DNA from 2 places in the Ornithinimicrobium carbonis genome. Region 2 is predicted to be linked to the other one. Evidence: riboswitches for the same ligand, from Rfam matches in the RefSeq annotation. Region 2 holds a riboswitch; the other holds the start of a gene.
What was found. A riboswitch is a leader RNA that binds a small molecule or an ion and turns the genes downstream of it on or off. The one in region 2 is predicted to bind thiamine pyrophosphate.

Region 1: linked by a shared signal. The riboswitch ahead of ACWHYA_RS12985 (YkoF family thiamine/hydroxymethylpyrimidine-binding protein) and the one ahead of ACWHYA_RS06450 (ABC transporter permease) in region 2 are both predicted to bind thiamine pyrophosphate.

The regions. Positions count from the first base shown of each region.
Region 1 covers NZ_OZ348993.1:2,832,745-2,836,133, reverse strand. The annotation lists gene ACWHYA_RS12995 (ABC transporter ATP-binding protein) at 1-821, opposite strand, end outside; gene ACWHYA_RS12990 (ECF transporter S component) at 818-1,465, opposite strand; gene ACWHYA_RS12985 (YkoF family thiamine/hydroxymethylpyrimidine-binding protein) at 1,469-2,158, opposite strand; TPP riboswitch at 2,212-2,321, opposite strand; gene ACWHYA_RS12980 (hypothetical protein) at 2,450-2,698, shown strand; gene ACWHYA_RS12975 (hypothetical protein) at 2,766-3,089, shown strand; gene ACWHYA_RS12970 (DUF6290 family protein) at 3,073-3,315, shown strand; gene ACWHYA_RS12965 (cytidine deaminase family protein) at 3,376-3,389, shown strand, end outside.
Region 2 covers NZ_OZ348993.1:1,446,272-1,449,660, reverse strand. The annotation lists gene ACWHYA_RS06450 (ABC transporter permease) at 1-1,312, opposite strand, end outside; TPP riboswitch at 1,303-1,409, opposite strand; gene ACWHYA_RS06445 (sugar transferase) at 1,805-2,431, shown strand; gene ACWHYA_RS06440 (hypothetical protein) at 2,437-2,679, shown strand.

The sequences.
Region 1 (3,389 bases), 1.4 Mb from region 2:
CCGCCGTCGGCCCCGGTGAGCGCCCGCAGCTCGGCGTCCAGCGGCAGCCAGCAGCCGGCTGCGTGCAGCCGTGCAGCCTGGTCGCGCAGGACGACGGCGGTGGGGCCGTCGGCCAGCACGGTCCCGGACTCGTCGAGCACGAGCGCCCGGGCGGGCAGCCCGGCCGCCCCGTCGGCCCCCGCCCACTCGTCGAGCCGGTGCTCGACCAGCACCACCGCGGGGCCGTAGCGCTGCACCGCTTGGACGAGGGCACCGCGGACCGCGGCCACGCCGTCGGGGTCGAGCATGGAGGTGGGCTCGTCGAGAAGGAGCACGTCCGGCTCGGTCACCAGGGCGGCCGCGAGCGCCACCCGTTGCGACTCCCCGCCCGAGAGCGCGGCCGTCGCCCGCCGCCGCAGGTGGCCGGCGCCGACCGCGGCGAGGGCATCGCCGATGCGGCGGTCGATCGTCGAGCGGTCGGCCGCGTGGTTCTCCAGCGGCAGGGCAAGCTCCTGCTCCACGTCCGGCAGGCACACCGCCGAGGAGGGGTCCTGCGCCACCACGCCGAGGTACCGGGACCGCTCGACCACGGTGGTCGCCGCCGTCGTCGTCCCGGCGACGGTGACCTCGCCGTCCAGCTCGGCGTGGACCGTGTGCGGGACGACGCCGGTGATCGTGTGCAGCACCGTCGACTTCCCGGACCCGGACGCGCCGAGGATCACCACCTGCTCGCCCGGCGCCAGGCGCAGGGAGACGTCCCGCAGCACCGGGGTGGCGCGGCGCGGGAACCGGACGCTGACGCCGTCGAGCGTGACGACGGGCGGCCCGGGCGGCGTCGTCATCGGTGCGCGGCGCGGCCGATGGCGAAGTTGTCGACGACGCCGGTGCGCGCCAGCGCGTCGACCACCACCTTGGCGAGCAGGCCGCCGAGGACCACGCCGGAGACGCACTGCATGATCAGACGCAACGGGAAGATGTCCTGCCCGTACCAGCCGGAGCGGAAGGCCGAGTAGAAGAACACCAGGAAGGCGCCGAGCAGCCCGGACAGGGCGAAGACGCCCCAGCCGAAGCGGCGGTACCGGGTGAGCGCGAACGGCAGCTCGCTGCCCGCGCCCTGGATCGCGGCGGCGAGGATCAGCAGCGGCCCCACGGGGGAGCCGAGGAAGACGACCTCGATGACGGAGGCGATGACCTCGGCGATGATGCCGGCGAACGGGCGCCGGATGATCGCGATGGCGATCGGCGCGACGATCAGCCACCCGCCGAGCAGGACGTGCTGCGCCAGGTCGCCAGCCGGGCCCATGAGCACGGCCAGGCCGTTCCACGCCTGGACGAGCGCCCAGTAGACGAAGCCGAAGACGACGCCCAGCACGACCATGAGGACGAGGTCCTTCATGGCCCAGCCCTGGCGGGCGCTCGGCGTCCGGCCGGTGCGCGGCGCGCCGGCGCCGACGCTGCCGTCGCCGGTCTTGTCGGTGCTGGTCATCGCTCAGCCCTCTGCCTGGCTCGGCGAGCCGACCGAGATCGTCAGGTGGGTGACGGCGTGCGGGACGTGGGCCCCGACCTGAGCCCACGCGTCGACGGCGGTGGCCAGCACCTCGGACACGTCACCGGTGAGCTTGGTGGCGTAGTGGTTCGGCAACGCCGCCGTCCCGCGATCGTGGGCGGCGGCGATGGCGGACTCGATGTGCGCCATGTGGTCCCCCGCGTCGCTGCCGCCGTCGAGCAGCGGGTACAGCGACCACTGGGCCGCGGCCCGGATGCCGGTCGGCTCCAGCTCGACGGGCGCCGGGCTGGGCAGGCCGGTCACCGACAGGTCGCAGGCGACCTCGCCCGGGCAGCCACGCGAGAAAAGCGCGTGGGCGACGACGTGCCCGCCGCCGGAGCGGCGGTAGGCCGCCGCGATGACCGCGGACAGGTAGGCGGCCAGGCGCTGCTCGGCGGGCCAGTCCTTGGCGCCGACGTAGGTGCTGACCTCGTCGGTCTCACTAACCAGGCCCTTGGTCAGGCCTGCCGCCGCGACGTCGGCGAGCGCGCCCAGGATGACGTCGACGAAGTCGTCGGTGTGGGGATGGATGCTGAACCGCAAGCCGATCCCGAGCTCGGCCGGGGTGGCGCCTGCGGTGGTTCCAGCGGTGGTCGTGGCCGGCCGGCTCGGCCGGGTGGTCGACGTGCTCATCACGGTCCCTCTCTCGGGCCCGAGGGTACCTCGACGAGACCCGCCATCGTCCGACGACGGCGAGTGCCCTGCTCCCTACGCCGGTACGAACCGGATCAGGTGTACGGGTCTGCGGACTTTCCGCACTCTCAGCGCTCTTCCCAGCGCTCCCCGGGGGTCGGTGACAAGACTAGTCAGGCGGCGTTCGGTTGTCCACACGGCGTTCGTCAAGCCCTGTGCGTCAGGATGAGGTGAGACACCACCGCTGATCTGCTACTGACCTCGCACGGGGCGAGAAATGGACACTTTGAGATGACGATGACGGTTGCTGACGTCGGCGCCGATGATGGGGCCATGGCTCCTCGTGCTGACCGTCCCAAGCGGCGCTCGTTCACCGCCGAGTTCAAGGCGGCGATCCTGGCCGAGTACGACGCCGCGGACCGGGAGGAGCGAGTGGCATGCCGCAGTATTGCAGCGGCGGAGCTGAGGATCAGGACTTCGGGCAGCGCCGCCGTATGCACTCATCTGCCGCGGGTCGCGTCAACGTCATTGACCTCCTGAACGATCGGCAGTGGGCCGCCCCACTGAAACTCTGTACTACATCGTCGTTCAGTGACATACTGAGGTAGTGAGTGCAGAGCTTCACTGGGACGTCGAGTCGATGGACTACATCAGCTCCCGTTCCAGTCGCTACGCCGACGCCTTGGACATCGACCCCGACTGGACCCGCGAGCTCCTGGCCGACGCCGACATGGTGGCGTTGGAGCCGGATCCCAAGTCACGCATGGGCGCCTCCAGGTTCATCGGCCGCTCACCCTCTGCCGGCCGCGTCCTGGTTCTCATCGCCTACCGCGATCTCGACGGCGAGCTGCACGGAGTGAATGCCTGGCCGGCCACCGGGGCCGACCTGCAGATCTATCAGGAAGGACTCGACGATGGCCAAGACTGTTGACCCCCAGCTGATCTCCGGGTTGCGCGAGGAGTCCGAGCGGACCAAGGACGACCCCTACCCGGCAGGAACCGAGGGCAAACGCCCGAACCGGTCGCAGGTGTACTCCGTACGGCTGAGCGCCGACGAGCAGGCGCGGGTCCAAAGCGTGGCCGAGGCCAAGCACCTACCTGCGTCTACGCTGGTGCGTTCCTGGATCCTCGAACGGCTAGACCAAGAGAGCGCCTGAAAACGCACTAATCTGCCGCTGGTCGATCCTGTCGTGCAGCCTGCGTGCGAGGGTGGTCACATGGCGCACTTCGA
Region 2 (3,389 bases):
GGTCGAGGGTGATGAGGAAGCCGAAGCCCACGGTCACCGCCGAGATCCCCAGCGGCAGCATGAAGGCCCCGTCCAGCACCGACACCGTCCGCGCCCACCGCGGCGAGCGCGGCCGGCGCGAGACCACGAGCGCGACGACCAGCCCGAGCGTCATGGCGATGACGGTCGCGTCGACGGCGGTGCGCAGCGAGTTCTCCACCGCGTCGACCACGCTGACCCGCAGCACCGGCGTCGAGGCCGGGTCGGTCAGCATCCGGTAGTTCTCCAGCGTCCACCCCCCGCCCCGCCGCAGCGAGCGCACCACGAGCGTGCCGACGGGCACGAGCACGAGCGCCACCGCCAGTCCGGTCACCACCAGCGCGGGTATGTCGTCCGCGCGCGGCCCGCGCGCCGCCGCCTTGGCACCCACCCGCTTCAGCGCCCCCTCGGTGCGCCGCCGGGTCCGTGCCGCCAGCGTCAGCATCGCCACGACGGCCACCAGCTGCAGCACCGACAGCACCGCCGCCCCCTGCAGGTCGAGGAACTGCGTGGTCAGCAGGTAGATCTCGGTCTCGATCGTCCCGTAGCGCAGCCCGCCCAGCGTCAGCACCACCCCGAACGCGGTCGAGCAGAAGAGGAAGACGAGCGTGGCCGCCGAGACGACGGCGGGCGCGAGCGCGGGGAGGGTGACGGTGCGCCATACCTGCCAGGGGGTGGCCCCGAGGGTGGCGGCGGACTCCTCCGCCCGCCGGTCCAGCCCCTCCCACATCCCCCCGACGGTACGCACGACGACGGCCAGGTTGAAGAAGACGAACGCCAGCAGGATCGGCACCCACGTGCCGTCGACGCCGAGGAACCCCAGCGGCCCGCCGCTGGAGAGCAGCGAGCGGAACATCACGCCGACGACCACCGTCGGCAGCACGAACGGCATGATGACGACCGCCCGCAGCAGGCCGCGGCCGGGGAAGCGCAGGCGGTAGAGCACGTACGCCGTCGGCAGCCCCAGCAGCAGCGTCCCCACAGTGCCGGCCGCCGAGCTCCACAGCGTGAACCACAGCACCCGCAGGGTGCGCGCCCGCCCGAGCACGTCGGGCACCCCGGAGAGGTCCAGCCGCCCCTCGGGCAGGAACCCGCGCGCCAGCATCCCGCCGACGGGCAGCAGGAAGAAGACGGCGAGGAAGGCCAGCGGGAGCAGCGCCGCCAGTCCGAGCACCAGGCCCGGCCCGGAGGGGTATGCCGTCCGCCCCCGCCGCGCGGTCCTGCCCCCGGGCGCGGGGCCGGGCGGGGTCGGGAACGGCGACCGGCGCGCCGGTGCGGTGGTGGGCGGAGTCATGGTCGACTTCCTTCGCCGGTGCTGACCGGATCAGGTTCGGAGGGTCTGCGGCTGCGGGCCGCACTCTCAGCGCCGGGGCGCTCCCCTGTCGTGTACGGGTTCGAGCGTACGCGACGGGGTGGAGAGGGGCGCGCGTGGACCTCGCGCTCCTAAAGCGCAGGTCAAAGGGAGGTAAAGACAGAGGAGACCAATCTCACAAAATCTCTATCCAGAGCGGACTCAAAGCGATACGCTCAACCGTCATCGATCGTCCCGTGACGATGAAGGAGTGGGGACAGATGAGGCTGTGCGTGTCGGGGAGTCCACGCCGAGCAGGAGACGGGTTACGCGCCTGGGCCGATCCACCGGATCCTCCATGGCCTGACCGACCAGGGGCCTCACGGCCGGCCTGACAGACAGTCTCGGGGGCTGCAGATCATGGCGACGCCGACGATACGTTCGGCCGTTCAACAGTTCGGACATGCAGGCACGACGCTGCGCGTCCCGTCACGGGTGAGGTTCGTTCCGGCGACCGTCGACACCCGACACCCGCTGGTGGCCTCCCGGACCAAGCGGCTCCTGGACGTCTCGGGGGGTCTGGTCCTGCTCGTGGTCCTCGCGCTGACGCTGCCCCTGATGGCCCTGCTGCTCAAGCTGGACAGCCGTGGTCCCGTCTTCCACACCCAGGTCCGGGTCGGCCTGGACGGTCGACCCTTCTCCATCTACAAGCTGCGCTCGATGGTTCCGTGCGCGGAGGAGGACGGTCTGCCCCGCTGGACCTACTGCGGGGACCCGCGGGTCACCCGCCTCGGCCGGCTCCTGCGGGCCAGCCACCTCGACGAGATGCCCCAGGCGATCAACATCCTGCGCGGGGACATGTCGCTGGTCGGTCCCCGTCCGGAACGTCCCGAGCTGGTCGGGCTCCTTACCGCGGAGTTCTCCTCCTTCCCCCAGCGGCACAGCGTCCGGCCCGGGCTGACCGGCCTGGCCCAGGTCCGGCACTGCTACACCACCTCGGTGGCAGACTGGCACCAGAAGCTCGACTACGACCTCGACTACGTCCGCCGGGCCACCTGCCTGACGGACGTGCGGATCCTGCTGGCCACCGTCGTCGAGGTGGTCCGATTCAAGGGGATGTGACGCCGGTGCCCGACCAGATCCCGCGCACGGCCGTCCTCTGGTTGGAGAGCACCGCCCCGGAGCAGCCTGACTGGCCCCCGGAGGTCGACCTGCTGGCCCGGGCGGTCCGCAGCCTGCTGGAGCCGGGCGTCCGCGAGCCGCTGGCCGAGCAGGCGCGCGCAGCCGGTGCCGGGGGCGGGTGGGAGCAGCACGGGCGCGTGCTCGCGGACGCGGACGGACTGCACCGGCTGCGGGAGCCCGCACCGTGACGACCGTCGCGATGACCCTGTTCGTCGCCTACCTCACCCTCGGGGAGCGGGTGCACCCGGGTCGGGTCCCCGGGTTCCCGGGGGTGCCGGTGCTGGAGATCGCGTTCGTCGCCGCCGCCTTCCTCGCCTGGATCCAGGCCGGCTCGCCCCGGCCCACCATCCGCGGCGGCTGGGTCGTCAGCGTCGGACCGCTCTTCGTGCTGCTGCTGGTCCTGCCCCTGCTCGGGGTCCTTCTCGGCACCTACGGGATGACCTCGCTCTACTTCTGGATAGTGGTGCTCGTCCCGCTCGCCGTCCTCGCCCTGACGGCCGCGGCCGGAGCCCGGCTGCTGCCGTTCGTGCACGCGGCGATCCTGGTCCAGGGGGGCTACGGGCTGGGGCAGACCCTCTTCCGGGTGGGCATCGTGCCGGACGCGCTGTGGACGCCCCTGCAGGAGTGGGACGCCGCCACGCAGCGCTCGCTGTCGGAGGCCTACGTCATCTACGGGCGCTCCACGGGGCTCTTCATCAACGCCAACGCGTTCGCGCTGTGGTCGGCCGTGGCCCTGGTCCTGTCCTACTTCTACCTGAGCGGCTGGCGGCGGTGGAGCGGTGTCGCCGTAGCGGTCCTGGGCATCGTCGGCAGCCAGTCGCGCACGGGACTGGCCTGTCTGACGGTCCTGCTCCTGCTCTGGGGCGCCCAGGCCCTGCGCGACTCGACCCAGGCCAGC